DNA from 2 places in the Cupriavidus sp. FW306-01-F10A genome. Region 2 is predicted to be linked to the other one. Evidence: predicted binding sites of a transcription regulator. Region 2 holds the regulator's gene; the other holds the start of a gene.

Region 1 (14,908 bases), on a different contig from region 2:
GATGATCAGCATGTCGTCCGAGCGGCCGGTGATCTTGCCGATGCGGCGCATCGAACGCGAGGTGGGCGGCAGCAGGCGCGTCAGGTCGCGCGTGCGGTAGCGGATCACCGGCAGCGCTTCCTTGGTGAGCGAGGTGAACACCAGTTCGCCCTCTTCGCCATCCGGCAGCACCTCGCCGGTCACCGGGTCGATGATCTCGGCGTAGAAGTGGTCTTCCCAGATCACCGGACCGTCCTTGCTCTCGATGCATTCGCAAGCGACACCCGGGCCCATGACTTCAGACAGGCCGTAGATGTCCACCGCGTCGATGCCGGCACGTGCCTCGATCTCCGCGCGCATCGCATCCGTCCACGGCTCGGCGCCGAAGATGCCCACCTTGAGCGAGCTTTCCGACGGATCCATGCCCTGGCGCTCCATCTCCTCGATCAGGTTCAGCATGTACGACGGCGTCACCATGATGATGTTGGGCTCGAACTCGCGGATCAGCTGTACCTGTTTCTCGGTCTGTCCGCCGGACATGGGGATCACCGTGCAGCCGGCCTTCTCGGCGCCGTAGTGGGCACCCAGGCCGCCCGTGAACAGGCCATAGCCATAGCTGACATGGACCAGGTCGCCGGCGCGGCCGCCGGCGGCGCGGATGGAGCGCGCCACCACGCTGGCCCAGGTATCGATATCCTTCGCGGTATAGCCGACCACGGTCGGCTTGCCCGTGGTGCCGCTCGACGCATGCACGCGCGCCACCTTCTCGCGCGGCACCGCGAACATGCCGAAGGGGTAGTTGTCGCGCAGGTCCTGCTTGGTCAGGAACGGGAACTTCGACAGGTCCGACAGCGACTGCAGGTCGTCCGGATGCACCCCGGCCGCATGGAAGGCCTTGCGGTAGTGCGGCACGTTGTCGTAGGCATGGCGCACGCTCCATTTCAGCCGTTCCAGCTGCAGCGCCTGCAGTTCGTCGCGGCTGGCGCGCTCGATCGGCTCCAGCTCGTTGGGGTTGGGGATGCGTTGAACCATTGTCTACTCCATCATCGTTATGATTGCGCCGCATTTCTATTGGGGGCCGGCGCCGGGTGCTGCGACTGCTAGCTAGTGCATCAGATATGGGAACGGCTCTGCACCACGCGGAAGCGGTTGGCGACGAAAGCCGCATCCGACAGCGAGGCATTGGCTGCCGGGTTGGCGCCGGTGGCATGGAAGTCGCTGAACGCGGCCGACTGGTTGACGAACACGCCACCGGTCAGGTTCAGCGACAGGGCCACGCCCGCGTCCTCGGCGGCTTCGCGGATGCCCTCGGACACGCCGGCATCGGTGGTGTAGGCCGACAACGTCAGTGCGCCATGCTCCTTCGCGCCGCGGTGCGCCAGCGCGATGCTGTGCGCGGTGTTGTCGGTGGCGACGATGAACGAGATCGGGCCGAACAATTCCTGCATGATCTTGCCCTCGTCGCTGGCGTCCACCTTGAGCACCAGCGGCGTGCGGATGCGCGCGCCGGGGAACTCCGGGTGCTCCAGCACGCGGCTGTCGGCGACGATCTCGCCCAGTGCGCGCGACGATTCGATGCGCTGCACCACCCCGTCGTTCTGGATCGCGCCGAGCAGCTCCACCGCCTTGGCTGCATCGCTGGTGAGCCTGGCCACGCCTTCCCCGATCGCCGCGGCCACCTGGTCGAAGCCGAGGTGCCCTTCCGGCGTGTCGATGCCGTCCTTCGGCACGTAGATGTTCTGCGGTGCCGTGCACATCTGGCCCGAGTACAGCGCCAGCGAGAACGCGATATTGCGCACCATGCCCTTGAAATCGCTGGTGGAGTCGATCACGATCTGGTTGACGCCGGCCTTCTCGGTATAGACCTGGGCCTGGTGCGCATTGCGCTCCAGCCATTGGCCATTGGCGCTGCTGCCGGTGAAGTCGATCAGGCGCACTTCGGGGCGCAGTGCCAGCGTCGAGGCCATGCGCTCGCTCGGGTCGTTGGCCACCAGCGTGACCAGGTTGGGATCGAAGCCGGCTTCCTGCAGCACCTCGCGCGCCACCTCGACGGTGATCGCCAGCGGCAGGATCGCGCCCGGGTGCGGCTTGACCACCACCGCGTTGCCGGTCGCCAGGCTGGCGAACAGGCCGGGATAACCGTTCCAGGTCGGGAAGGTGCAGCAGCCGATCACCAGGCCCACGCCGCGCGGCACCACGCTGTAGCGCTTCTCCATGCGCAGCGGCTCGTTCTTGCCCTGCGGCTTCTCCCAGATCGCCTGCTTCGGGATGCGGCGCATCTCGTCCCAGGCGTAGGCCACCGCTTCCAGCCCGCGGTCCTGCGCGTGCGGGCCGCCGGCCTGGAAGGCCATCATGAAGGCCTGGCCGGTGGTGTGCATCACCGCGTAGGCAATCTCGAAACTGCGGCGGTTCAGGCGCTGCAGGATTTCCAGCGAAACGCCGACCCAGGCTTCCGGCCCGGCCTTGCGCCAGGCGGGCATGCCTTCGGCCACGCCGGCGAAGAGCTGGTCGAGGTCGGGCTTCGGATAGGTGATGCCCAGTTCTGCGCCATAGGGCGAGACTTCCTTGCCGGCCTGGCCGACGGTGCCCGGCTGCGACAGCGCGAACGGGCGGTTCAGGCGGGCCTCGAACGCAGCCTTGCCGTCGGCGTTGGCGGTTTCGCCGTAGACCCTGGGGCTCGGCATTTCGGTGAACGGGCTCCAGTAGCCGCGCTCGGCAATGGCTTGGGTGGCTTGTTCCAGCAGCGCCTGGTGGCGTTCAAAAAACAGATGGGACACGGCTTGCTCCGGGGGCAGAATGGTTTGTGTATGGGTCGGGACAGCAGCAGGAAATGCTTCAGGTTTCCTGGTCGAAGTCGATCACCAGCTTGTCGCTGACGGCGTAGCTCTGGCAGCTGAGGATGAAGCCGCGCGCGACTTCGTAGTCCTCCAGCGCAAAGTTGACGTCCATGTCGACCTCGCCTTCGATGCGCTTGCAGCGGCAGGTCGAGCAGACCCCGCCCTTGCATGAGTAAGGCAGCTCGATGCCTTGCGCCAGCGCGGCATCCAGCACCGTCTCCTTGTTCTTCTCCAGCGTGAAGGAGCGCGTGCGGCCGTCCTGGATCACCGTGACCTCGCACTGCTGCTGACCCACCTGCTTGTGTGCATGCGCCGCCGGGCGGGCCGCGGGGATGCTGGTGGCAAACAGCTCGCGCTTGATGCGGGCCTTGTCCACGCCGTTGTCGAGCAGCGCCTGCGACACCTCTTCCATCATCGAATGCGGGCCGCAGATAAAGGCGATGTCGATGTCCTGCGGCTTGACCCAGTGCTTGAGCAAGGCATTGACCTTCTCGCCGTCGATGCGGCCGTTGAAGAGGTCGATCTCCAGTTGCTCGCGGCTGAGCACGAACACCAGGTTGAAGCGCTGCAGGTAGGTGTCCTTCAGGTCTTCCAGCTCTTCCTTGAACAGCACCGAAGACGAGGCGCGGTTGCCGTAGAACAGCGTGAAGCGGCTCTGGGGCTCGGCTTCCAGCGTGGTCTTGATGATCGACAGCATCGGCGTGATGCCGCTGCCGGCGGCGAAGGCCACGTAGTGTCTCGCCTGCGTGGCAGACAGCGGCACGTGGAAGTGGCCGGATGGCGGCATCACCTCCAGCTTCATGCCGGGCTGCAGTTGTTCGTTGGCCCAGTTGGAGAACAGGCCGCCGTCGACGCGCTTGATCGCGACGCGCAGCTGTGCGTCCTGCACCGCCGAGCAGATCGAGTACGAGCGGCGCACGTCCTCGCCGCCGATGCCGGTGCGCAGCGTCAGGTGCTGGCCCTGGATGTAGCGGTAGGTGTCGGCCAGTTCATCCGGCACGGCAAAGGTCACGGCCACGGCATCGCGGGTTTCGCGGGTGACCGAGGCCACGGTCAGTTCATGGAATTTGCTCATCTCACTACCCCGGTCAGGCTCAGTGCGCCTTGAAGTAATCGAAGGGTTCCTTGCAGTCGCCGCAGCGGTACAGGGCCTTGCAGGCGGTCGAGCCGAACTGGCTCACCAGCCGCGTGTGCCGCGAGCCGCAGTGCGGGCACGCCACCACCAGCGCCGGCGCCGCCCTGCGGCTGATGCCGCTGATGTCGATCACCTGCTGGGCCGGCGGCGCAATGCCGTAGCCGCCCAGGCTGGCCTTGCCGCGCGGCGTCATCCAGTCGGTGGTCCAGGCCGGCGCCAGTTGCGTGCGCACGCGCACGCTGGCGATGCCCTGCGCGGCCAGCGTGCGCTCGATCTCCTCCCGGATCACCGTCATGGCCGGGCAGCCGGAGTACGTCGGGGTGATGGTGACGACGCAGGCGTCGTCCTCCCATGCCACGCCGCGCACGATGCCGAGGTCCACCACGGAGATCACCGGGATCTCGGGATCGGGCACGGTATCGAGCCAGGTCCAGACCTGCCCGATGGCCGGGCGTGCGATCGCTTGCGCAGTCATGGCGTTCACCAGCTGGCGCCCGGATAGGCGCGCTGCAGGAACTGCATTTCGGCCAGCAGGTAGCCGAGGTGTTCGGTATGGCGGCCGTGGCGGCCGCCGCTCTGCGACCACGTGCCGGCAGGCAGCTGCAGCGTGGCCTCTTCCAGCACCGCGGCCACGTGGCGCTGCCACGGTTCGGCCAGTGAGGCGGGGTCGGGCACCACGCCGGCCTGCACCAGCGCGGCGTCGCCCGCGTCGGACTCGAACAGCTCACCGCTGAACATCCACAGGTCGTCGAACGCATCCTGCATGCGGCGGTGGCTCTCTTCGCTGCCGTCGCCCAGGCGCACCACCAGGTCGGCACTGCGGCGCACGTGGTAGGTCACTTCCTTGAGCGACTTGGCGGCGATCTCGGCGATGCGGGCATCGGTCGAGCGCTGCAGCCCGTCGAGCAGGAAGTAGTGCCAGGTGTCGAACAGGAACTGCCGTGCCAGCGTATCGGCATAGCTGCCGTTGGGCTGCTCCACCAGCAGCGGGTTGCGGAACTGGTGCGCGTCGCGCAGGTAGGCCAGCTGGTCGGCGCTGCGGCCGGCGCCCTCCACTTCCGCGGCGTAGCCCAGCCACAGCCGGGTCTGGCCGATCAGGTCGAGCGCGACATTGGTCAGTGCGATGTCCTCTTCCAGCGCGGGGCCGCGGCCGCACCATTCCGACAGGCGCTGGCCGAGGACCAGCGTGGAGTCGCCGAGGCGCAGCAGGTATTCGAGCTTGTGGTTGTCCATCATGCGGGCCGTATCAGATGTGCTTGACGGCTTCCGGCATCGGGAAGAACGTCGGGTGGCGGTAGACCTTGCTGTTGGCCGGCTCGAACAGCGGGCCCTTGTCGCCGGGGCTGCTGGCGACCACATCGCCGGCCTTCACCACCCAGACGCTGACGCCCTCGTTGCGGCGCGTATAGACGTCACGCGCGTTGTTGATCGCCATTTCGCCGTCCGGCGCGTGCAGGCTGCCCACGTGCTTGTGGGCCAGGCCGTGCTGGCTGCGGATAAAGATCTCCCAAAGCGGCCACTCTTTCATGGCAACCTCCTGTGTCATTGCGTTGGATGGATGGCGGCGCCGCGCGCCGCGGTGTCAGGCGGCGGCGCGCTGCGCCTGCTTGTCGGCGTGGGTCACCAGGGCGTCGCGGAACCACGCGCCCTCTTCCCAGGCCTTGACGCGGCTGCGCAGGCGGTCGCGGTTGCAGGGGCCGTTGCCCTGGATGACGTTGTAGAACTCGGACCAGTCGATCTCGCCGAAGTCATAGTGGCCGCGCTCCTCGTTCCACTTCAGCTCGGGATCCGGAATGGTCAGGCCCAGGTACTCGGCCTGCGGCACGGTCTGGTCGACCATCTTCTGGCGCAGCTCGTCATTGGAGAACAGCTTGATGCGCCATTGCATGGATTGCGCGCTGTTGGGCGAATCGCCGTCGGACGGGCCGAACATCATCAGCGCCGGCCACCACCAGCGGTTGAGCGCGTCCTGCGCCATCTGCTTCTGCTCGGGGGTGCCGTTGCACAGCGACAGCAGGATGTCGTAGCCCTGGCGCTGGTGGAACGACTCTTCCTTGCACACGCGCACCATGGCGCGCGCATAGGGCCCGAACGAGCAGCGGCACAGCGGCACCTGGTTGATGATGGCCGAGCCGTCGACCAGCCAGCCGATCATGCCGATATCGGCCCAGCTCAGCGTCGGGTAGTTGAAGATGCTGGAATACTTGGCCTTGCCGGTGTGCAGGTCGCCCAGCATCTGGTCGCGCGACACGCCCAGGGTTTCGGCCGCGCTGTAGAGATACAGGCCATGGCCGGCCTCATCCTGGATCTTGGCCAGCAAGACTGCCTTGCGCTCCAGCGTCGGCGCGCGGGTGACCCAGTTGCCTTCCGGCAGCTGGCCCACGATTTCCGAATGCGCATGCTGCGAGATCTGGCGGACCAGGGTCTTGCGATAGGCCTCGGGCATCCAGTCCTTGGCCTCGATCTTGATCCCGGCATCGACGCGCGCCTGGAACTCACGCTCCTGCGGCTCCATTTCTTCCATGGCGCGAAGCCTCGTCGCTCCTGTCTCCACCAGCTGTGCGTACATCCTTTGCTCCGCTCTTGGTTGCTCTGAATCGGGGTCTTGACCTGCATCAACATCGTCAGTTGCAACGGATGGTAGTGATACAATTTGATTCAATCAATCTGCATTTGTGTATCACTTCAGGGAGCAGGCCGATGGCGACGCCAGGCACCGATCCGGTTTCTCCCCGCGTGGCGCGGCTGGCACGCGGGCTGAAGCTGGGCGCCAATTCCATGCTGGTGACCTTGTTCGGCGATGTGGTGGCGCCGCGGCCCCAGGCAATCTGGCTGGGCAGCCTGATCCGGCTGGCGGCGCCGTTCGGCATCAATGACCGGCTGGTGCGCACCGCCACCTTCCGCCTGACCGCCGACGACTGGCTGGCCGCGACCAGGATCGGGCGGCGCAGCTACTACGGGCTGTCAGAAGCCGGTTTGCAGCGTGTACTGCACGCCGGCAAGCGCATCTACGCGGGTGAGGCATCCGAATGGGACGGCCGCTGGACCTTGGTGATGGTGCGCGGTGACGTACGCGCCACGGTCCGGCAGAAGCTGAAGCGGGAATTGCTGTGGGAGGGCTTCGGCGCCATCGCGCCAGGGGTGATGGCCCACCCCAATGCGGACCTCGCCTCGCTGCGCGAAATCGTCCAGGCCGCACGCGCGCAGGACGATGTGGCGGTGATGGAGGCAAGCAGCCTTGACGCGTTTTCCATCCGGCCGCTGCAGGCGCTGATGCACCAGACCTTCAAGCTCGGCGACGTGGCCGCTGCCTGGCAGGCGCTGCTGCGCCGCTTTACGCCGCTGGCCGGAGAGGCCGCCGGGCTTGCTCCGGCCGATGCCTTCTTCGTGCGGACGCTGCTGGTGCACGAATACCGGCGCGTGCTGCTGCGCGATCCCAACCTGCCCGAGGCGATGCTGCCGCAAGACTGGCCCGGCCGCACCGCGCGCGGCTTGTGCCACACCCTGTATGGGGCGCTGCTCGACGCCAGCGAAGACTACCTGCACCGCGTGGTGGAAGTAGTGGACGGTTCGCTGCAGGATGCCAACCGGAGCCTGCGCCTGCGCTTTGGGGCCGGCGCGCAGGCGGCCAACGGCAATTAACCGGGCAACCGGGTAATCCCGGCTGCGCAACTGCGCAAATGGCTTGCGCCGGGTTTCGCGCAGAATGAACTCGCCAGCTTCAGGAAGTTGCGTGGACAGCTGGTCATGATCCTCACGAGTGGCTTCCGTGTGCGTCCGCCCAGGCCCGATTTCGCGTTCTTTGCAGAATCCGGATAACGGCAAGGATGCTCCCGCACCGATACTCACTCCAACGTTCATGACTCAGCCCGCAGCCTTCCGATGCCAGCCATTTTCCGCCCTCTTTCCTTCCGTCCGCCGAAATCCCGCGCCATCGGTCTTGCCCTGGTACTGGGCCGCACGGTTGTCAGGGTCGCGCCCTGTTCGAGGGAGTGCCACTGACGGCGTGACGCCTTGAAGTTCTTGGCCGATCCATTGGTGGCCACGCCGAAAAATGCAAATCTTTGTCAAGAATCATCGAATTTAGGAATCGTCCCATAGTATTTGCGCTTTTGTCGGGGTAGCGTCTTCGGCTACCCCGCGCCTTGTCGTTGGCTGAAGCGTCGCTGTGCGCGGACCTGGTGACTTTCACTGGAGCATCGCCCATGCACACTTTTCCACCGACTATTTCCTTTAAGACACGACGATATGGCATCGTGGCCGCCTTGCTGGCCGGCTTCGCGCTGGCGCTCGCCGGCTGCGCCAGCTACGGCGACTGGCTCGAAGATGCCAAGCCGAAATCAAAATTGATCGCGGGTGACGCCCAATCCCTGAACTACACCCCGTACTACATTCACTCCTTCAACGTGACGGGGCCAAATGGTGTTGGCGGCGGTGGCTCCAATATCCTCCCCGCTTACCCGGACGGTCGTCCGTCCTCGGGTGGTGTGCGCTGCTGCATTAGTTTCCCACGCCAATGGCAGCCAGAGCTACGCGTCACCGTGCGCTGGCTGATGGATAAAGTCCAGGACGGCAAGACCCCGGGCTACTGGTACAAGGCCGAGAACGTGCGCATCGCGCAATACGATGGCTCCCAGACCGGCGGAGCTTACGCGATATTCCTGCCAAGTGACCGCGTCCGGCTCTTGATCATCGATGGGACGACCAGCCCACGTGAAAAATTACCTGACGACAGCCCCTTCATTGCTCAAGGCGTGCGCGACGACGAGTGGAATCTCAAGTACCGCCGTGGAGGTCTGCAATGAGCGTGGTGCAATGGCCTGAACACATGCCGGAAGGCGGGCGACTGGCGCAGGGCAAGGACGCCTGGACCTGGGGCCGGGGCAATGTATGCGATCCGCTTGCCGGGTGTACCCAGACCCTGCACATCAGCCTGTTCTTCGACGGCACCAACAACAACGACGACGAAGACAACACAAAATGGCGGGATTCGCTCTCCAAGACCCACACTAATGTGGCACGTTTGTTCAGCGTGTCAAAGCACCTGCCTGATGACGGGTTGTTTTCCTACTACGTAGCGGGTGTCGGTACGCCCTTTCCAAAGCTCGGCGAGTTGGACTACTCCCAGGACGGCAAGGCCACCGCTGCGGGCTTCGACCAGCGCTGCGTCTGGGGCATGATTCGCGTGCTCAATGCCGTGCACTACGCGATCACGCGAGATGACAAGAGGCCGTTTGTTCTTGACGAGGAAGCCAAGGCCATCTGCGATGCCGCTGCCAAGCGGTAATCCGTCCAAGCTGATGGACAAGATCCGCATCCTGGGGATCACGCACAGCAACCGCTTCGACGATGGCCCGCAAAGCCGGATGGTCAGGCAGATCTGGATCAACGTGTTCGGCTTCTCACGCGGCGCTGCGTGTGCACGCGTCTTTGTGAACAAGCTGCTCAAAGAATGGGGGCCTGGCGGCCAGCTCAGCGAGCAGACCGGACGGCGGGCCTTGCCCTACCAGGTCAACTTCCTGGGGCTCTTTGATACGGTGGCCTCCGTCGGCCTCCCGGACTCAACCCGCTCGGTCGTCAACTGGGACCGGTTTGCAGGGCACTCGGGATTTACGAAGGATGGCGGCCTGAATGTGGCAGGCACCGACAAGGTCCGGGCCTGCGCGCATTTCTACTCGATCCACGAGCAGCGCATGAGTTTTCCGCTCGACACCATCCGGATCAAGGAGAACTACCCCGAGACGTTACGCCGCTGGGAAATCGGTTATCCCGGTGTGCACTCCGATGTGGGCGGTGGCTACGGTCCCAACGAGCAAGGCAAGGCCCGCGATGGCGACAGCAGCAAGCTCAGCCAAATTCCGCTGCATGACATGTATATCGCAGCCCTCAGGCAGGGCGTGCCGCTCATGCTGGAGGATGCCATTGCGAAGCGCGATGATCTGCGGGCAAATTTCGCAATCCACCCGGCAACCGTGGCGGCTTTCAACGAATGGCGTCGCAGCCTGTACGCGGTCTCCACCGTGGAAGAGGCACTGCGGTTCGGGATGGGCCAGATGCTGAGCTGGCGCACCCTGCGGGCCCAGGTCGGCACCGGGCAGTATGTGACCGAGCGTACGTTCTACCACGCCGCCCCGGAGGACGCCAAGACACCGCGCAAGATCACCCTCGATGTCAAGAAGGCCGAACGCGATGATCCGGAATGCCAGCGCCTGAAGGCCGAGATCTCCCGACTTCAGCAGGAGCGGTCCGAAGCTCGCAATCCGCGCGACTACCCCGCCAACCACCGGGACGTCATGGAACTCTCCGCAGCGATCCTGGAGAAAAAGGTCTTGTTGCAGCGTCGACGGGAGGTCTTGTATGGCGAGCAGGCCGGCAAGGACGAACCAGCCCGGCCAGGGGAAGGCGCCGATGAGATCGTGACCAACGACCGCAGCGACCTGCGCGAGGGGGCCGAACAGATGCGCTTGCTGCTTGGCGTCCTGTATCCGGATCAGTTGGCAAGGTGGCAGGTGGACAAGCAGGAGTTTGTCTCACATCCTGGGGAGAATCGGCCCCAGCGGCCCCCAGTGCTATCCGTCAAGCACGACCAGTCTGGAGCAGACACGCCCCGTGTCACACTGACCAGCAGCGGCTTTATCTTCCATGCGACACGGACTTCGCTCGTGCAATCCTGGAATCCGGATGACGATTTGATGGCCGCTCCGGATGCAGGGGTGGTGAGCTTTCTGCGACTGCACACGTCCCCGGAAGCCGTGGCCCGTCTGGACAAGGCGGTCATCGCCCTCTATGACGACCACGTGCACGACAGCAAGATTTGGTTCCGCATCCCGTTCTTTAACGAATATGCGCCGGGCGGCTACGGCTGGCCCCGCGTGATCTTTACCGGAAACGATGACCGTAAGCCCTATCTGGCACTGGCGCCAGCGGCAAACCAGGCCGAGGAAAGCGTCGTCGGGAACTTCGCGATCGCATGATCTTGCAAGAACTTCCGGCGATCTCACGCTGGCGTTAGTCCCTGGCAGGTGCGAGAGCCGACCGTCAATTGACGGTCGGCTCTCGCGGCCCGGGTACACTTGGCCAGCAAGGCATTGCAGACAATTTAAGCGGCCGGTGCAGCATCACATGTCGATGAGTGACGTGATTAGTTTCACCGCTAGACAGATAACCGAAGGGGAATGGGCGCTGGTACGCGCGATTGCCGACGGCCTGGAATGGTCCTCGGCTGGTCCGAACCTGCGGCCCAGCGGCTCCGGTTCCTGCTCGACTTTGGTTATGCGACAGGCTTGCGCGCATGCAGCCAGGGTGCCGCCCCCAGGCCGGCACTCCCTTGCCATCAATCGCTTGCGCGTTATCACCCGTCCTTGAACAGGAAGCTGTAGGCGTTCAGTGCCGGTACCCCACCCAGGTGTGCGAAGAGGACTCTCGATCCTTGCGGAAACTCGCCGCGACGGACCATGTCGATCATGCCCTGCATGGACTTGCCCTCATAGACCGGGTCGGTCATCATGCCCTCCAGCCTGGCGCTGAGGCGGATGGCTTCCAGGGTGCCCGCCGAAGGCAGGCCGTATTCGGGGCCGCCATAGCGGGTGTCCAGCACCACGTCCGCTTCAGTGATGTCGCGGCCGAGGCCGACCAGCTCCGCGGTATGGCGTGCGATGCGCAGGATCTGCGCGCGCGTCGGTTCCGGCCTGGCCGATGCATCGATGCCGATGACCCGGTCCGCGCGGCCGTCGGCAGCGAATCCCACCACCATGCCTGCCTGCGTGCTGCCGGTGACCGAGCAGACGACGATGTAGTCGAAGCTGAAGCCGAGTCCGGCTTCCTGTGCCCGGACTTCCTCGGCGAACCCTACGTAGCCGAGGCCGCCGAGCGGATGCTCCGAGCAGCCTGCCGGAATCGGGTAGGGCTTGCCGCCCGCCTTGCGCACGCTCTCCATGGCATCTTCCCAGCTGGGACGAATGCCGATGTCGAAGCCTTCGCTGACCAGGCGCACGTCGGCCCCCATGATGCGCGACATCTGGATGTTGCCCACGCGGTCATAGACCGCGTCGGAGTAGTTGACCCAGTTCTCCTGCACCAGCACGCACTTCAGCCCCAGGTGGGCCGCGATGGCGGCAACCTGGCGCGTGTGGTTCGACTGGATCCCGCCGATCGAGACCAGCGTATCGGCGCCCTGCGCCAGCACGTCGGGAATGACGTATTCGAGCTTGCGCGTCTTGTTGCCGCCAAAGGCAAGGCCGCTGTTGCAGTCGTCGCGCTTGGCATAGAGCTCGACCTTGCCACCCAGGCTTTCGCTCAGCCGCGATAGCGGATGGATCGGCGTCGGGCCGAAGGTCAGGGAATGACGCGGAAATTGCTTCAGGTTCATGACTGGCTCCAGGTTGTGGCGGGCATGCGGGCGCGCGGCAGCCGCAAAGCCCGGCATTCGCACGGACGCTGCGCGACGCCGTACCTGGAATCATCATAAGAAAGCTGAGACGAAAGGTGCTTGCAAAGATCTGCGACTTCTTGCACGATAAAAAGCCTGGAAGCATCACGAAATTCTCTTTATTCCGTAGAAATGGCAACATCCAGAATAAAATTTCGTACAAAATCCGAGACCTCCGCCCAGCCCGCGCCGGTGCTGGATCGCACGGACAAGGCCATCCTGCGCGCCTTGCAGCGCGATGCGTCCATCTCCAACCTGGCCCTGGCGGGCAAGGTCAGCCTCAGCCCGCCCGCATGCCTGCGCCGCGTGGAACGCCTGAAAGCGGATGGCCTGATCCGCGGCGTCGTGGCGCTGCTGAACCCGGCTCCCCTGGACGCGGGCATGCTGGTCATCATCGGGGTCGTGCTGGACCGGTCTACGCCCGAGTCGTTCGCCGCCTTTGAGAAGGCGGCGCAGAAGGTATCAGGCTGTATGGAGTGCCATGAAGTCACCGGCGAGTTCGACTACATCATGATGCTCAGGACCAAGGACAGCGAGAGCTTCAACCGCCTCCACGCGGAGCAGTTGCTCTACCTGCCGGGCGTGCGGCAGATTCGCTCGTTCATGGTGCTCAAGCAGGTGCTGTCGACGACGCAGTTTCCGATCTGAAGGTCGGCCTGGATCCGGCTGCGCGGACGAAGAGAGGAGACAGGGAGGGGAATTTTGGGGCTTGGGGCGAAGCGGAACCCCCGGCGCCGTTGCTGCCGGGGTTCCATCCGGCCAGCCCCTTGAGCGTTGGGGCTGGCGCGCCGTCCATCGCTCAGAATGAGCGCGGCAGGCCCAGGACGTGTTCGGCGACGAAAGAGTAGATCAGGTTGGTGGAGATCGGTGCCACCTGGTACAGCCGCGTTTCGCGGAACTTGCGCTCCACGTCGTATTCGCAGGCAAAGCCGAAGCCGCCGTGGAACTGCAGGCAGGCGTTGCCGGCCTCCCAGCTGGCCTTGGCTGCCAGGTACTTGGCCATGTTGGCCTGGGCCCCCATGGGCTCGTGCTTGTCAAACAGTTCGCAGGCTTTCCAGCGCATCAGATTCGCCGCTTCCAGCTCGATAAAGGTCTCGGCGATCGGGAACTGCACGCCCTGGTTCTGGCCGATGGGGCGGCCGAAGACCTCGCGTTCCTTGACATACTTGGTCACGCGGTCGATGAACCAATAGCCGTCGCCGATGCACTCGGCCGCGATCAGCGTGCGCTCGGCGTTCAGGCCGTCGAGGATGTACTTGAAGCCCTTGCCCTCTTCACCGATCAGGTTTTCCTCGGGGATTTCCAGGTCCTCGAAGAACAGTTCATTGGTCTCGTGGTTGACCATGTTGGGGATCGGGCGCACGGTCAGGCCCTTCTTCTGCGCTTCATGCAGGTCCACCATGAAGATGGACATCCCCTCGCTCTTCTTCGTCACCTCGGCCAGTGGCGTGGTGCGCGCCAGCAGGATCATGAAGTCGCTGTGCTGGACGCGGCTGATCCAGACCTTCTGGCCGTTGATGACGTAGCGTCCGTCCTTCTTGACCGCCGAGGTCTTGATCTTGGTGGTGTCCGTGCCAGTGGTGGGCTCGGTCACGCCCATGGACTGCAGGCGCCATTCCCCCGAGGCAATCTTCGGCAGGTACTTTTCCTTCTGCGCCCTGGAGCCGTGCCGCAGCAGCGTGCCCATGTTGTACATCTGGCCGTGGCAGGCGCCGGAGTTGCCGCCGCAGCGGTTGATCTCTTCCATGATGACCGAGGCTTCGGTCAGGCCCAGGCCGGAACCGCCGTACTCCTGCGGGATCAGGGCCGCCAGCCAGCCCGCCGCGGTCAGCGCATTGACGAAGGCCTCGGGATAGGCGCGCTGCTCGTCCACCTTGCGGAAGTACTCATCGGGAAACTCGGCGCAAAGCGCGCGGATGGCGTCGCGGATTTCTTGGAAGTTGTTCGATTGGGTCTGTTCGATCATGGCGCTTGGCTTGCGTTCGGTCTCTGGCGGACGGCCGCCTCCTTGTGATGACCGCAATGTTCGCGGCGTTCGGCCGCGTGGACAATCAGCCTTTCCGAAAGCGCGCCTTCCACCGCGGTTAAGTCCCGGCGACGGCCAGGTCCTTTCGCTTTCGCCAAAGTCCGCCATTGGCATTGTCAAATAGCGCAAACCACGCTTTGGGAACATGCTCCGGGCTATCCGGCGCATGCGCCGACTGACCGCTGCCCCGTGGACATGCACACCCTCGCCTCCCGCCTGCAAGCCCTGATCCGCCCCGGAGACCATATCTGGTGGGGGCAAGCGACCGCCGAGCCGCTGACGCTGACGCGCGCACTGGTGGAACACCGCCACGCCATCGCCCAGGGCGGACGCCTCAGTGTCTTTGTCGGCATCGGGCAGTCAGACACGCTGCAGCCGGCCCAGGCGGATGTGCTCGACTTCTTCGGCTACGCCGCCAGCGGCCCGCACCGGCAACTGGCCAGGGCCGGCGTGCTGGACATCGTGCCCAGCCACTATTCGCACCTGCCCGGGCTGATCCGCGA
Region 2 (14,908 bases):
TCACCGCCCACCACCAGCAGCGCTTCCGGATCGTCCAGCTTGGCGGCATACGCCTTGTGGCCCATTTCTTCCACCACGATCATGGCGGTTTCCTGGTCCAGCACCTGGTTGATGGTCACCATCTGGCCGAGCTTCATCATCTGCTTGATGACCTCGGATGCCTTGACGGCCATCTTGTGCGCCAGGTCGGCCACCGAGACGGTTTCCGGCACGTGCACTTCACGCACCACCGGCTCGGTCGGCGCCTGGAAGCTGCTGCGGCTGTCGTCATGCTGTTGCTGCCTGCCGCCGCGGCCACGCGGGCCACCGCGCCAGCCGCCCACGCCACCCGAGGTATCGCCGCGGGTCTTCAGGCCGCTGCCCTTCTTGCGGCTGCTGTCGTCCTGCCAGCCCGCCTTCACGACCTTGCCCTTCTTGTCGGCAGTTGCCGTGGTCGTGGTCGTGGTGGCCGGCTTCTTGTCGTCCTTCTTCGCTTCCGTGGTCGCACCGGCCGGCTTCACCGGCTTGTGCAGCGTACCGGTCTGCTCGGCCTTCTTCTCTTCGGCCTTGCGCTCGGACGGCGCCTTCAGCACGCGGGGCGGCGCGTTCAGCATCTGCTGGATCGCACGGGCCTCGGCTTCGGCAGCCTCGCGGCGCTTGCGCGCAGCGACTTCCTGCTCGGCGCGGGCCTTGTCGGCGGCAGCCTTGGCCTCGTCGGCAGCCTTCTGCGCCTCGGCGCGTTCGGCGGTGACGCGTGCCTTCTCGTCCTCTGCCTTCTTGCGCGAGGAATCCTCGTTGGCCTCGGTCACGGCGCGCGACGCGGCAGCCTCTTCCTCCGCCTTGCGGGCGGCGAGTTCGGCCTGGCGGCGCTGTTCAGCCTCCAGCGCTTCCTGGCGGGCGCGGCGCTCGGCTTCCTCGCGCTCGGCTGCCTCGCGGGCGGCCTTGGCTTCAGCTTCCTGGCGCGCCAGCAGTTCGGCCTGCTGGCGTTCTTCCTCGTCGCGGCGAGCTTCCTCGACAGCATCGACGACAGGCGCCTGGGCTTCGACCGCGTCGGCCTGGGCATCGGGCGCAGCTTCGTCGCGCTTGATCAGCACGCGCTTCTTGCGCACTTCCACCTGGACCGTGCGGGTCTTGCCAGTGCCATCCGACTGGCGGATCTCGGAGGTTTCGCGCTTGGTCAGTGTGATCTTCTTGCGGGAGCTGTCGTCGGCCTGGCCGTGCGAACGCTTCAGATAGTCCAGCAGCCTGGTCTTATCCGATTCCGTGATGATGTCTTCTGGCGTCGCTTTGCCCACCCCAGCCGCCTGCAATTGTTCCAGCAGGGCAGCTGCGCTGCGACTCAGTTCTGCGGCCAGTTGGGCAACTGTTGTGCTTGCCATTCAAACCCTTTCAATGCTTGGTTTCTACGTCGGGACAAATCGTTGCGGAAAGCGCGCCCGGGCCAGGTGTAGGCTGGCCCGGCCGTGTCCCTCAGTTGAACCAATGTTCCCGTGCTTTCATGATCAGCGACTTGGCTTCTTCCTCGCTGACACCGGTCATCTCGACCAGCTCGTCCACGGCCAGTTCGGCCAGGTCGTCACGCGTATGGATATCGCCTTCGGCCAGCTTGCCGATCAGTTCCGGGTTGAGGCCGTCGAGCGAGCGCAGGTCCTGCGACACCTCTTCCACCTTTTCTTCCCGGGCCAGTTCCATCGTCAGGAGCGCATCACGCGCGCGATTGCGCAGCTCGTTGACGGTGTCTTCGTCAAAGGCCTCGATCTCCATCATTTCACTGATGGGGACATAAGCCACTTCTTCCAGCGTGGAGAAGCCTTCCTCGATCAGGATGTCGGCAACTTCCTCATCCACGTCCAGCTTGGACATGAACAGCTTGCGCACGACATCGCTCTCTTCGGCCTGCTTCTGCGCCGACTCTTCCTGCGTCATGATGTTTATCTGCCAGCCGGTCAGCTCGGTCGCCAGGCGCACGTTCTGACCACTGCGACCGATCGAGACGGCGAGGTTTTCCTCGTCGACCACCACGTCCATGCTGTGCTTTTCTTCATCCACCACGATCGACTGCACCTGTGCCGGTGCCAGCGCGCCGATCACGAACTGCGCCGGGTCTTCCGACCACAGCACGATGTCCACGGCCTCGCCGCCGATCTCGTTGCGCACCGCGGTGACGCGGGTACCGCGCACGCCGACGCAGGTGCCGATCGGGTCGATGCGCTTGTCATGCGCGACCACGGCGATCTTGGCGCGCACGCCCGGATCACGGGCAGCCGCCTTGATCTCCAGCAGGCCTTGTTCCATTTCCGGCACTTCGTTCTCGAAGAGCTTGATCAGGAACTCGGGCGCGGTACGCGACAGTTCAATCTGCGGGCCGCGCGCGGCGCGGTCCACATTCAGGATATACGCACGCACGCGGTCACCGGTGCGCAGGTTTTCCTTGGGGATGATCTGGTCGCGGGCCAGCAGCGCTTCCACGCGGCCGGATTCGACGATCAGGCCCTTCTTGTCGGCGCGCTTGACCGTGCCGGTCATGATCTTCTCGCCGCGATCCAGGTAGTCGTTCAGGATCTGCTCGCGCTCGGCGTCGCGGATGCGCTGCAGGATCACCTGCTTGGCAGCCTGCGCACCGATGCGGCCGAACTCGACCGACTCGATCTGCTGCTCGATAAAGTCACCCAGCTCGATGCCGGGGTTTTCATCGCGGGCTTCGAACAGCAGGATCTGCTTGTCCGGCTCTTGCAGGCCCAGCTCGTCGGGAACGACCAGCCAGCGGCGGAAGGTTTCATGCTCGCCCGACTCGCGATCGATCGCGACACGGATATCCACGTCTTCCTCGAAACGCTTCTTGGTGGCCGAGGCGAGCGCCGCCTCCAGGGCACCGAATACCACATCCTTGTCGACGTTCTTCTCACGCGCAAGCGCATCGACGAGCAACAGAACTTCGCGGCTCATTGCTTGTTCCCTTTTCTTTGATTTCCTTTGAAGTCGATCACCGGCACCAGGCGTGCCTTGTCGACATCGGATACGGCAAATTCCAGCAGCGCCGGGCCATCTTTGCCTTCGAACTCCAGGCCAATCATCTCCTCGCCCGCCGCGCCGGTGGGCTCGCGCAGGATGCCTGTGAAGTTCTTCTGTCCGTTGACGGGCAGGCGCAGCGTCACGCGCACCTCCTCGCCGGCAAAGCGGACATAGTCCGCCAGCTTCTTCAGCGGCCGGTCCAGTCCGGGCGACGAGACCTCGAGGCGTTCATAGTCGACGTTCTCGACCGTGAACACGTGGGTGAGCTGGCGGCTCACCTTTTCACAATCCTCGATGGCAATGCCGGTTTCAGGCTGATCGATATAGACACGCAGCAATCCGGCCGGGGCACGCTCGAGCTCGACCAGCTCATATCCCATGCCGCTTAGGGTGGTTTCGATCAAATCTGCCAGATGCACTGTTATCCCGAGTAATGGCCATCAACACCGTGGCAGGCAAACCCGCCGGTGCCGTCCGGGACGACCCTGCTGCAGCCCTGCCTGTCCGCCATCCCCCGCTCCAGCGGAGAGAACCGAAAAACGGGCGAACCAAAAAAAAATGGGCGCAATGCCCATCATTCGCCCATCCTCGACGAGGATGGCTTTTTGAATAGACTTGAATTATACGCGGATTATGTCGAAAAGGCAAAAGCCAGACATTTCCGCGCACCGAATCCGGCGCCGGCAGGCGTTCAGCCCGCCATGCGCCGCAATCAGCGCTTATCGGTTGCCGCCGCGGTTGCCACCACGGTTGCCGCCGCCACTGCCACTACCGCCGCGCGGGGAACGGTTGCCGCCCGGTTTCGACGCCTTCGGCATCACATTGCCGTTGGCTTCGCCGCCGCCGCGACGCGGCTTGCCCTGACCCTGGCCGCCCAGGCCACCCTGGCCACCCTGACCGCGCATGCCACCCATGCCGCCCATGCCGGCGCCACCACGCCCCTGGCGTGCGCCAGTGCCGCGCCCGCCGCCCAGGTTGGCCGCGTGCGAGGTCAGCAAGGTGGGCCCGTGGGTGATATAGCCCATCGAGGTCTTCATCGGGTCCGGCTGGCTGCTGCGGCCGCCGCTACCGCCCCGGGCGCCGCCCTGGTCGAAGCGCGGCAGGCCGTCCATGCCCGTGGGCATCGGCATGCCGGCAATCGCGGCTTCGGTGCGCTGCTTGCGCCCGCCTACCTTGGTGGCGCCCTTGGGAGCCTGCTCGCCCTTGCCGGGCACCTTCAGGCCGACACCGGCCATCAGCGCCTTGACGTCATTCGGCTCGACTTCCTGCCAGCGGCCGCGCTTGAGGCCACGCGGCAGCAGGAACTGGCCGTAGCGGGTGCGGATCAGGCGCGACACGGTCAGCCCGACCGCCTCGAACATGCGGCGCACTTCACGGTTGCGGCCTTCGGTCAGGGCCACGTGATACCACTGGTTGACGCCTTCGCCGCCGCCGTCGGCAATACGCAGGAAGTTGGCCTCGCCGTCATCGAGCTTGATGCCATGCAGCAGGCGCTGGCGGTCGGCCTCGGCCAGCTCGCCCAGCGTGCGCACCGCGTACTCGCGCTCCACGCCATAGCGCGGATGCATGAAACGGTTGGCAATGTCACCCGAGGTGGTGAAGATCAGCAGGCCTTCGGTATTGAAGTCCAGGCGGCCCACTGCGACCCACTTGCCGGCCTTGATGCGCGGCAGGCTGTCGAACACGGTCGGACGGCCTTCCGGATCGGACTGGCTGACGATCTCGCCGGCGGGCTTGTGGTACAGCAGCACGCGCGGCGGCTTGGTCGACACCTTGCGGTGGATCAGCTTGCCGTTCACGCGGACCTGGTCCGCCGGCAGGATGCGCTGGCCGATATGGGCCGGCAGGCCGTTGACCGAAACGCGGCCCTGCAGGATCAGTTCTTCCATCTCGCGGCGCGAGCCCAGCCCGCCCTCGGCCAGCACCTTGTGCAGCTTGGGCGCGTCGTCGTCGGCCGACAGCTCGCGCACCGGCTTGGCCTTGGTGCGCGGAATGACGGTGTCTTCGTTGTCGTACTGCTCGGAGATCACGAAGCGGAACAGGTCTTCGCTGCTCGCCGCGGTCTTGTCCCCGCCGCCCTGGCCCTTGCGGGGCGCCTGCGGCTTGCCGCCATCCTTGCGGCGGCCCTGCTGCCGCGCGCCGGTGCCCTGCGCCTCGCCCGGCGCTGCCGCCTTGCCCGAGCGCTGGACCGGCTTGCGCTTGCGGCCGGGCTGCTCGGGCTTGTCGGTGCCTTCGGCCCTGGCCGCGCGGTCCACCTTGTCTGCCTTGCTGGTGCCCTGGCCGCCCTGGCTACCCTGGCCGCCCTCGCCCTGCCCCGTCTTGCGCTTGCCGCGGCCACGCTGGCCAGCGCGCGCACCGCCCGCCGCCTGTGCGGCGCCCGCTTCACCGGCATCGGCCTGGCCGCCGGCGCCTTCGGCGCCCTCGCCGCGGTCCTGTGCCTGGCGGCGCGATGCGACCAGGTTCCTCAGCCCGCGGCGCAGCCCCTTGCGGCGGGGCGCGGCTTCGCTGCCCGATCCGGGTTCTGCGGCGCCGGTGTCGGCGGGTGCGCCCGCATTGCGGGTGTCTTGCTCAACGGAATCAGACAAGATATTCACTATCGGATGTTGCATGTTGTTCAGTTCGGCACGCGCTCGTCGTGCTCGCTCGGGTGCGGCGGGGTGCCGTTGTCCGGCAAATCGCCCCGCGCCCCGTCCGGATTGGGTGCGGCTGGTTCGGTGGAAGCGGCCTCGGCGGCATCGTCGGCTGCAGCTTGCAGCGGTTGCGCGTCAAAGCCATTGGCGCCTTGGTCGACCGGGCCGGTCGTCTCGGCTTCGTTTGCGACGGATGCTTCAGCCACATCCGCTGCGTGCGCGGCGGGGTCGGCAAAAGCCTCTTCGTCGGCGCTGGCCGCCTTGTTTGCAGCCAGGTCTTCAAAATTGATGGCCTGCTGTTCCAGCAGGGTTGCCTGCGCCTGCGCCTGGGCATCTTCCAGCGGCGGCAGCTCATCCAGCGTACGCAGGCCAAGATCGTCCAGGAACGCCTTGGTGGTCGCATACAGCGCCGGCCTGCCCGGCACGTCGCGGTGTCCGATCACCTCGATCCAGCTGCGGTCCTCAAGCTTCTTGATGACTTCCGTGCTGACCGTCACGCCGCGGATTTCCTCGATATCGCCGCGGGTCACCGGCTGCCGGTAGGCAATGATCGCCAGTGTTTCCATCACCGCGCGCGAATATTTTGGCGGCTTTTCAGGATTCAGCCGATCCAGGTATTCACGCATTTCCGGCCGGCTCTGGAAGCGCCAGCCGCTGGCCAGCGCCACCAGTTCCACGCCGCGCGGCCGCCAGTCCTGGCGCAGTTCATCAAGCAGCACGCGGATGGTGTCTGCGCCGACGTCGTCGTCAAACAGCCGCCGCAGATCATTGACGCGCAGCGGTTCCTGCGCGCAGATCAGCGCCGTCTCGAGGACGATCTTCGCCTCTTGGGTATTCATGTTGATGGTGTGCAGCCTGTCTTTGCACCTGCTCCCGGACGGATCCGGGGCACCGGAGATTTTGGATACAGCGGTGCGAAAGCCACCGCCATCTCATTGCGCAGCTAGCCGGATACCTGCTGCATCCAAGCCGTGCACTTCCCTATCTTTGCATCGAGTTGCCGGGCGTTCCGGCAGGAGATCGTTCGCATGCCGTTATGGGCCAGCCAGCGAACCTCTTGCGTAGCGCGTCCGCACATATCGGACGTCGCTGTCAGCGAACTGAAGGCCTCGGACGCAAGAAAAACGGGTATCGGGAGCAAGGCCGGCATCGCCAACACCGCAGTGCCAGCCGGACTTTTGAACCAGATCTTTTGAACCGGATGGACTTTGGGGACGGGACGGGCATCGAAAACCTTCCGCTTCCCCTGCCCTGAACTCGCCTTCTGGTATGAAGGCCGCCTGGCGCTGCTCGCCCGCTGCTTACCGCGGCTCACAAGACGCCGCGCGATACCGCAATGTTGGCGATTGTATGGCATTCCCGCCCCCGCCTGCAACCATCATCCGTTGCCCGCGCGGCGCCGGCGCCTCAGAACACCAGGCAGAATCCATGCTCGGCCAGCGAATGTGGCAACAGCACCGCTCGCGCAATGCCAAGGCCGCCGAACGCCATCACCGCCAGGCCGGCACCCAGGCGCACGCCGGGACGTCGCGACAGCGTACGCAAATAGCCCGACAGGCCGGAGAGCACCAGCAGGTTAGGCAGTGTGCCGAGCCCGAACACGCCCATCACGAGTGCGCCGGACGCCGCATTTCCCGCCAGCAGCGCCAGCGTGAGCGCCCCATAGACCATGCCGCACGGCACCAGTCCCCACGCCAGGCCCACGCCATATCGCCGCGCCAGGCCGCCGCGTGCGCGCACAAACGACGGCATGCCGCGTGCCACGCCAGCCAGCCGGCGCGCCACCGTTGCGCCGGCACGCGCCGCCAGCCGCTCCAGCCAGTCGACGGTAAAAGTGTTGCCGCGCAGCAACCGCCAGCCCGACCACAGCAGCATGACGCTGCCTGCGCCGAACAGCCAGCGCTGCACCGGCAGATAGTCCAGCTTCCACGCCGAAGCACCGACCGCGCCCAGCGCGGCCCCAAGCAGCATATAGGTCGAGATCCGGCCCAGGTGCATTATCAGCAACTCGCCCAGCCAGGCGGCACGGCTGGGCACAAGACTGATCGTCGCCGCCGCCCCGCGGCGTTGCTCCACGGCCAGCGCCACGCCGCCGCACATGGCAGCGCAGTGGACCCCGCCCAGCAAAGCCAGCAGAAAAACGCTGATCAGTACGCCAAATGTCAATTCTCACTCCCTACCACATCACATCGCACGGTAAAATGTCCTTATCGCGCCCTCGCTGCCATTTCTAGCAGGTTCCAATTGCTCACCTCCATTCCCATTACCGAGATGTCACCCCGCTGCTCCACCTGTGCGATGGGGCAGCTGTGCCTTCCGGTCGGCATGTCGCAGCAAGACCTTGCCAAGATGGACACGCTGGTTCAGGAACGCATCCGTGTGCACAAGGGTGAAACCCTGTATCGCATGGGCGATCCGCTCACCGCGGTCTATGCCGTGCGCTTTGGCACGCTCAAGACCCACGTCACCACTGAAGACGGCCGCTCGCAGATTACCGGCTTCCACCTGCCCGGCGAAATTGTCGGTCTCGACGGGCTGGGCGAGATGCAGCATGCCTCCGATGCCGCCGCGCTGGAGGACACCGAAGTCTGCGTGGTCCGCATGAGCGAGTTGCAATCGCTGTCGGCAGACCTGCCGTCGCTGCAGCAGCAGTTCCTGCGCCTGATGGGCAAGGAAATCACGCATGACCAACTGATGCTGGTCACGCTGGGCTCGATGCGCGCCGAGGAACGCCTTGCCGCCTTCCTGATCAACCTCTCTGAGCGCCTGTCGGCGCGCGGCTATTCGGCGTCCGAGTTCGTGATGCGCATGAGCCGCGAAGAGATCGGCAGCTACCTGGGCCTGAAGCTCGAAACCGTCAGCCGCCTGTTCTCTCGCTTTGCCGAAGCCGGCCTGATCCAGATTCGCCAGCGCCACGTCAAGCTCGTGGACATCGACGGCATCAAGCAACTCTACAGCCGCTCCTGCTAAGCGGCCAAGGCGCTGTCATGGCCGCATCCGGCCATGACAGCGCAGGCCTCACGGCAGCCCGCTTACTCCAGTTCGTCGGTATCGCTGAGCCGCGTCGGCATGGTGTAGAGCGTCAGTCCGCTGGACAACGCGCAGAACACCCAGGCCATCAGGAAGCCGATGGTGTAGACCGATTCGCGGGACGCTTCGATCGGCTGGCCGAAGAAGTTCAGGTCACCGGGATCCACCACCGAAAACACCGTCGCGGTCGCAAACCCAGCCATCAGGAACGCCGGCCAGAGTACCCACATCAGCCAGCGCAACCTCATGGCTGCCTCACAGCGGCAGCCTTGGGCGGCGCGGCGTCGACCTTCTCGACCACCAGGCCATGGCGCGTTGCACCCTGCACCGGCATGTCCGGATGCGTGGATGCCAGCCAGATTGTCACGCCGCACGCCACCATCGCCACCAGCGGGCCGCTCATCAACAGCCACGGCCACGGCTCCTTCCACCACGGATTGCCTTGCTGACTCATCTTGCCCCCTTCATCTTGACGACTAGCTTCACAAATCGCGCGGCACGATGAAACTGGTGGATTGCCGGATTTCGGCATGCCCCCGCTCCGTGCCTTCGCTCGTCACTGTCACGTTGATCTTGTGCGTGCCCTGCGCCGCGGCCTCGATCGGCACGCGGATCCGGATCGGCAGCAACCGGTTGGACGTCGGCGCCAGCGATTCGGCCTGCTTGTCGTATTCCACCGTCAGGTTCTTCAATTCGTCGCTGTCGGCGCGCACGCTGATCTGCATCGGCGCTTCGGTGGTGTTGATCAGCTGCAGGCGATAGACATTCTCGATCCAGCGGCCTTCCACTTCACGGCCGAGCGCACCACGGTCGCGGATGATGTCGACCTTCAGCGGCGTGCGCAGCGCGATCGAAGCCATGAACCCGGCCAGCAGTGCCACCCAGATCACGGAATAGATAACGACGCGCGGGCGCAGCAGGCGCTTGCGCGATGCCGCCGCGGACAAGCCCTTGCGCATCGCGTTTTCCGAGGTGTACCGGATCAGGCCGCGCGGATATGCCATCTTGTCCATGACCTGGTCGCAGGCGTCGATGCAGGCGCCGCAGCCGATGCACTCGTACTGCAGGCCGTCGCGGATATCGATGCCCGTCGGGCACACCTGCACGCAGATGCTGCAGTTGACGCAGTCGCCAAGCCCCGCCTTGTGGTGGTCGGTCTTGCGCGACCGGCTGCCGCGCGGCTCGCCGCGGCCGACGTCGTAGGTCACGACATAGGTATCGCGATCCACCATCACGCTCTGGAAGCGCGCATACGGGCACATGTACTTGCACACCTGCTCGCGCATGAAGCCCGCATTGCCCCAGGTGGCGAACGCGTAGAACAGCATCCAGAACGACTGCCACGGCCCCAGCGACAGGCTGAGCACCTCGCCGCCCAGTTCGCGGATCGGTGCGAAATAGCCGATGAAGGTAAAGCCGGTCCAGAGCGCAATCAGCACCCACAGGAAGTGCTTGGTCGCCTTGAGACGGAACTTGCGCAGGCTCCACGGATCGCCGTCGAGCCGGATGCGGGCGATGCGGTCGCCTTCGACCCGCCGCTCGATCCACATGAAGATCTCGGTGTAGACCGTCTGCGGACAGGCATAGCCGCAGAACAGCCGCCCCGCGATCGCCGTGAACAGGAACAGCGCCAGCGCCGAGATGACCAGCAGCACCGCCAGGTAGATGACGTCTTGCGGCCACAGCACCAGCCCGAAGATGTAGAACTTGCGCTCGCCAAGGTCAAACAGCACGGCCTGGCGGTCATTCCATTGGAGCCAGGGCGTGCCGTAGTAGATCAGCTGGGTCAGGATCACCAGCCAGACCCGCCAGCTGGAGAAGGCGCCCGTCACCGAGCGCGGGTAGATCTTGCGGCGGACCTCGTAGAGCGTTTCGTCAGAGGTCTCGCCCGGCGCAGCGGCCGACCGTTGCAGGTCGGCCGCCCGGGCCATTTCTTCGGTCCCGGGTGCGTTCATGGGCATGCTCTCCCGCGAGCTGCCAGCGCCCGCTCACATGAGTCGTCGGTCATTGCCCGGCTCCGCCCCCAGTGTTGGACAAACCCCAGACATAGGCCGTCAGCATCCGGATGCGTTCAGGCGTCAGGATCTCCTCATGCGCGGGCATGTGGTTGTTGTGGCCCTTCAGGATGGCGTCGACGATGCTGCCTTCCGAGCTACCATACAGCCAGACGTTGTCCGCCAGGTTGGGCGCGCCGAGCGCCTGGTTGCCCTTGCCGCCGGCGCCGTGGCATGCCACGCAGGTCGTCTTGAAGGCGCCCTCGCCACGCGACGCACGGATCGGGTCCGACGACAGGCCCGACAGCGAGCGCACGTATTGCGCCACGTCGCCCGCCTGCTTGGCGTCGATGGCCGCGGCAAACGGCGGCATCACGCCATTGCGGCCCTTGGTGATGGTCTGCTGGATGATGTCGGGTTCGCCACCATAGAGCCAGTCGCTGTCCGTCAGGTTCGGGAAGCCGCGGCTGCCGCGCGCGTCCGAGCCGTGGCATTGTGCGCAGTAGTTCAGGAACAGGCGCTGGCCGATCTCGCGCGCCTGCGGATCCGCCGCTACCTGCTTGACGTCCATCTTCAGGTACTTGGCGTAGATCTCGTTCTGCATTTTCTCCTGCGCCGCGCGGTGCGCGGCAAGTTCGCCCTGCGTGGAGAACTTCAGCACGCCGGCATACGAACCCAGTCCCGGGTACAGCACCAGGTAGGCCAGGCTGAAGATGCAGGCCAGCAGGAACATCCACATCCACCAGCGCGGCAACGGGTTGTTCAGCTCGCGCAGGTCACCGTCCCAGACATGGCCGGTGTCTTCAGTGCCGCCGGCGGTCTTGGCGACCTTGCGTTGCGAGAACAGCAGCCACACGCACCAGACGATGCCGATGAGCGCGATAGCGGCAATGTAATAACTCCAGAATTCGGAAATGAAATCGCTCATGGCTAGGTGTTCCGGCTCGATGTTGTCGTGGTTTCGTCAGGCAGCGCGAACGGCAGCATGGCGGATTCCCGGTTGGCGGCCTGCCGGCCGGCGGACCAGGCCCACCAGCAGATCCCCAGGAAGACGACCATCGACACGACGGTCGCAATGGCAGTGATCATGGCCATGGCTTACTCCTTGGGTGCCGCGGCCGCGGCGGAATCCACGCGGACGTTGCGGCGGTTGGTACCCAGGCCTTGCAGGTAGGCAACCAGCGCATCTTCTTCGGTCTTGCCCTTGAGCTCGTCCGGTGCCTTGGCGATCTCGGCATCCGTGTACGGCACGCCCAGGCGCACCAGCGCGCGCATGCGGGCCTGGATGTCGTTGGTGGGCAGCTCGGCCCTTTCCAGCCACGGGTACGATGGCATCACCGATTCCGGCACCACGTCGCGCGGATTGCGCAGGTGGATGCGCTGCCAGTCATCCGAGTAGCGCCCGCCCACGCGTGCCAGGTCGGGACCGGTGCGCTTGGAGCCCCACAGGAACGGGTGGTCGTAGACCGACTCGCCCGCCGTGGAAAAGTGGCCGTAGCGCTCGGTCTCGGCCTGCAGCGTGCGGACCTGCTGCGAGTGGCAGCCGACGCAGCCTTCACGGATATAGATATCGCGGCCCATCAGCCGCAGCGGCGAATACGGGGTGATGCCCGGATCCGGCTCGGTGGTGGAGTGCTGGAAGAACAGCGGCACGATCTGGACCAGACCCGCAATGCTGACCACGAGGATCGTGCAGATGATCAGCCAGCCGATGTTCTTCTCCAGCGTTTCGTGGGAAAAGAAGCGTTGTTTGTCGGACATCTTTCTATCCTGGATTGATCAGTGGGCAGAGGCAGTGATGCTGGCCGGAATCGGCGCATCCACTGCGGGCTTGCCGACGATGGTCTTGAGCACGTTGTAGGCCATCAGCAGCATGCCGGACAGGAAGCACAGGCCACCCAGCAAGCGAATCAGGTAGAACGGGTACTTGGCCTTGACCGCTTCGACGAAGGCATAGGTCAGCGTGCCGTCAGGCTGCGTGGCGCGCCACATCAGGCCTTCCATCACCCCGGCGATCCACATCGAGGCGATATACAGCACCACGCCGATGGTCGCGATCCAGAAGTGCCACTCGATCAGCCGGACGCTGTACATCTGCTTCTCGCCGAACAGACGCGGGATCAGGTAGTAGAGCGAGCCGATCGAGATCATCGCGACCCAGCCCAGCGCGCCCGAGTGCACGTGACCGATGGTCCAGTCCGTGTAGTGCGAGAGCGCGTTGACGGTCTTGATCGACATCATCGAGCCTTCGAACGTGGCCATGCCGTAGAACGACAGCGCCACCACCAGGAACTTCAGGATGGGGTCGGTGCGCAGCTTGTGCCAGGCCCCCGACAAGGTCATGATGCCGTTGATCATGCCGCCCCACGACGGCGCCAGCAGGATCAGCGAGAACACCATGCCCAGCGACTGTGCCCAGTCCGGCAGCGCGGTGTACTGCAGGTGGTGCGGGCCGGCCCACATGTAGGTGAAGTTCAGCGCCCAGAAGTGGACAATGGACAGGCGGTAGGAGTAGATCGGGCGCTCGGCCTGCTTGGGAATGAAGTAGTACATCATCCCCAGGAAGCTGGTGGTCAGGAAGAAGCCCACGGCATTATGGCCGTACCACCATTGGATCATCGCGTCCTGCACGCCGGCATAGGCCGAGTAGGACTTCCACAGCGACACCGGCATCTCGATGTTGTTGACGATGTGCAGCAGCGCGATGGTCAGGATGTAGGCGCCGAAGAACCAGTTGGCGACGTAGATATGCCGGGTCTTGCGCTTGACGATGGTGCCGAAGAACACGATCGCGTAGGCCACCCAGACCGCGGTGATCAGCAGGTCGATCGGCCATTCCAGTTCCGCGTATTCCTTGGAGCTGGTGATCCCCAGCGGCAGCGTGATGGCGGCGGCGACGATGACCAGCTGCCAGCCCCAGAACGTGAACGCGGCCAGCGGGCCGCAGAACAGGCGGGCCTGGCAGGTGCGCTGAACCACGTAGTACGAGGTCGCGAACAGCGCGCTGCCGCCGAAGGCGAAGATCACCGCATTGGTATGCAGCGGCCGCAGCCGGCCAAACGACAGCCAGGGTGTGTTGAAATTGAGTTCGGGCCAGATCAGCTGTGCTGCCAGCAGCACGCCGACGGCCATGCCGACGATCCCCCAGACTACCGTCATGACAGCGAACTGTCTTACGACGCCGTAATTGAAGGTGTCGACGCGTGAAGACGCGGCAGTGACATCCATTCAGACCCCCAAAGCTTAGAGAAAAGAAAAAACCTACTGACAGTGTGACTTTAGAAAAACCATGCTGCGTGTGCGTTGATCTTTATCAAGTCGCTCAGGGCATGCATGGAACCTGCGTGCTGGACCCCGGTCGGAGGGCGCGCCGCGCGGCAGGTTCATGGCTTGTCGTTGTCCAGCAGGATCGATTCGGCGGGCCGGTCCAGGTCGTCGTACTGCCCGGCATGGAGGGCCCACCACAGCGCGCCCGCGATGACCACGACAAGCACCAGGCTCATCGGCACCAGCAGGTAAAGCGTTTCCATCAGTCAGACTCCCTTGTGGCGCGGCTTGCCGGCGCGCAGCAGGCGCCAGGCATTGGCCACCACCAGCAACGACGACAGCGACATGCCGATGCCGGCCATCCAGGCCGTGACCAGCCCCGTCGCTGCGAGCGGGATGGCCACCACGTTGTAGAAGAAGGCCCAGCCCAGGTTCTGGCGCACCACCCGGCGCGTCCGGCGCGACACCGCCAATGCGGTGGCGATCTCGGCCACGCCGCCGTGCGTCAGCACCGCGTCCGCACCGGCCTGGGCCAGCGGCGCGCCGCTGCCGATGGCGATCGACACCTGGGCCTGCGCCAGCACCGGCGCATCGTTGATGCCATCGCCCACGGCCAGCACCACCGCCCCGCCCTGCTGGAGCCGCGCGACGTAGTTGCGCTTGCCTTCCGGGGTGACCGCGCCGGCCACGCAGGCTATGCCGAAGTGCGATGCCCACCAGTGGACCGCTTCGGCGTGATCGCCCGATACCAGGTGGCAGCGCACGCCCAGTTCGCGCAGCCGCGTGAGCAACTGCGGCGTCTGCGTCCGCTCCACATCGGCCAGGACGAAGCGCGCCAGCAGACCCGCTGGCGCGCCCAGCCACACCACGGTGGCGCCAGGATGGTCCGCGTCGCTGCGCCAGGTGTCCGGTGCCTGGCCGCTGTCGGGCGCCAGCGCCGCGACAAAGTCGGCGCGGCCGAGCCGCAGGCGTTGGCCATCGACGATCGCCTCCAGG

Evidence for each region. Region 2 encodes FNR, which switches genes on or off when oxygen is low (the NO sensors DNR and NnrR bind a similar motif). Its sites were predicted from a motif close to TTGATNNNNATCAA; they were not measured.
Region 1: paaA (1,2-phenylacetyl-CoA epoxidase subunit PaaA) is a predicted target of FNR. The motif match lies at 6,557-6,570, and genes of this name have one in related genera.

What each region holds. Positions count from the first base shown of each region.
Region 1 is NZ_JBYSYA010000001.1:298,843-313,750, forward strand. It holds gene paaK (phenylacetate--CoA ligase PaaK) at 1-1,011, opposite strand, end outside; gene paaN (phenylacetic acid degradation protein PaaN) at 1,092-2,756, opposite strand; gene paaE (1,2-phenylacetyl-CoA epoxidase subunit PaaE) at 2,815-3,891, opposite strand; gene paaD (1,2-phenylacetyl-CoA epoxidase subunit PaaD) at 3,911-4,426, opposite strand; gene paaC (1,2-phenylacetyl-CoA epoxidase subunit PaaC) at 4,432-5,187, opposite strand; gene paaB (1,2-phenylacetyl-CoA epoxidase subunit PaaB) at 5,198-5,479, opposite strand; gene paaA (1,2-phenylacetyl-CoA epoxidase subunit PaaA) at 5,534-6,520, opposite strand; gene paaX (phenylacetic acid degradation operon negative regulatory protein PaaX) at 6,652-7,593, shown strand; gene AC3WLF_RS01450 (DUF3304 domain-containing protein) at 8,157-8,756, shown strand; gene AC3WLF_RS01455 (phospholipase effector Tle1 domain-containing protein) at 8,753-9,238, shown strand; gene AC3WLF_RS01460 (T6SS phospholipase effector Tle1-like catalytic domain-containing protein) at 9,252-10,925, shown strand; gene AC3WLF_RS01465 (1-aminocyclopropane-1-carboxylate deaminase) at 11,303-12,319, opposite strand; gene AC3WLF_RS01470 (Lrp/AsnC family transcriptional regulator) at 12,512-13,027, shown strand; gene AC3WLF_RS01475 (acyl-CoA dehydrogenase family protein) at 13,179-14,345, opposite strand; gene AC3WLF_RS01480 (acetyl-CoA hydrolase/transferase family protein) at 14,601-14,908, shown strand, end outside.
Region 2 is NZ_JBYSYA010000008.1:197,845-212,752, forward strand. It holds gene infB (translation initiation factor IF-2) at 1-1,358, opposite strand, end outside; gene nusA (transcription termination factor NusA) at 1,450-2,925, opposite strand; gene rimP (ribosome maturation factor RimP) at 2,922-3,410, opposite strand; gene rluB (23S rRNA pseudouridine(2605) synthase RluB) at 3,711-5,600, opposite strand; gene scpB (SMC-Scp complex subunit ScpB) at 5,606-6,460, opposite strand; gene AC3WLF_RS14605 (sulfite exporter TauE/SafE family protein) at 7,029-7,787, opposite strand; gene fnr (fumarate/nitrate reduction transcriptional regulator Fnr) at 7,866-8,591, shown strand; gene AC3WLF_RS14615 (hypothetical protein) at 8,654-8,899, opposite strand; gene AC3WLF_RS14620 (hypothetical protein) at 8,896-9,105, opposite strand; gene ccoG (cytochrome c oxidase accessory protein CcoG) at 9,134-10,606, opposite strand; gene ccoP (cytochrome-c oxidase, cbb3-type subunit III) at 10,656-11,573, opposite strand; gene AC3WLF_RS14635 (cbb3-type cytochrome oxidase subunit 3) at 11,576-11,740, opposite strand; gene ccoO (cytochrome-c oxidase, cbb3-type subunit II) at 11,744-12,406, opposite strand; gene ccoN (cytochrome-c oxidase, cbb3-type subunit I) at 12,425-13,873, opposite strand; gene ccoS (cbb3-type cytochrome oxidase assembly protein CcoS) at 14,029-14,175, opposite strand; gene AC3WLF_RS14655 (heavy metal translocating P-type ATPase) at 14,179-14,908, opposite strand, start outside.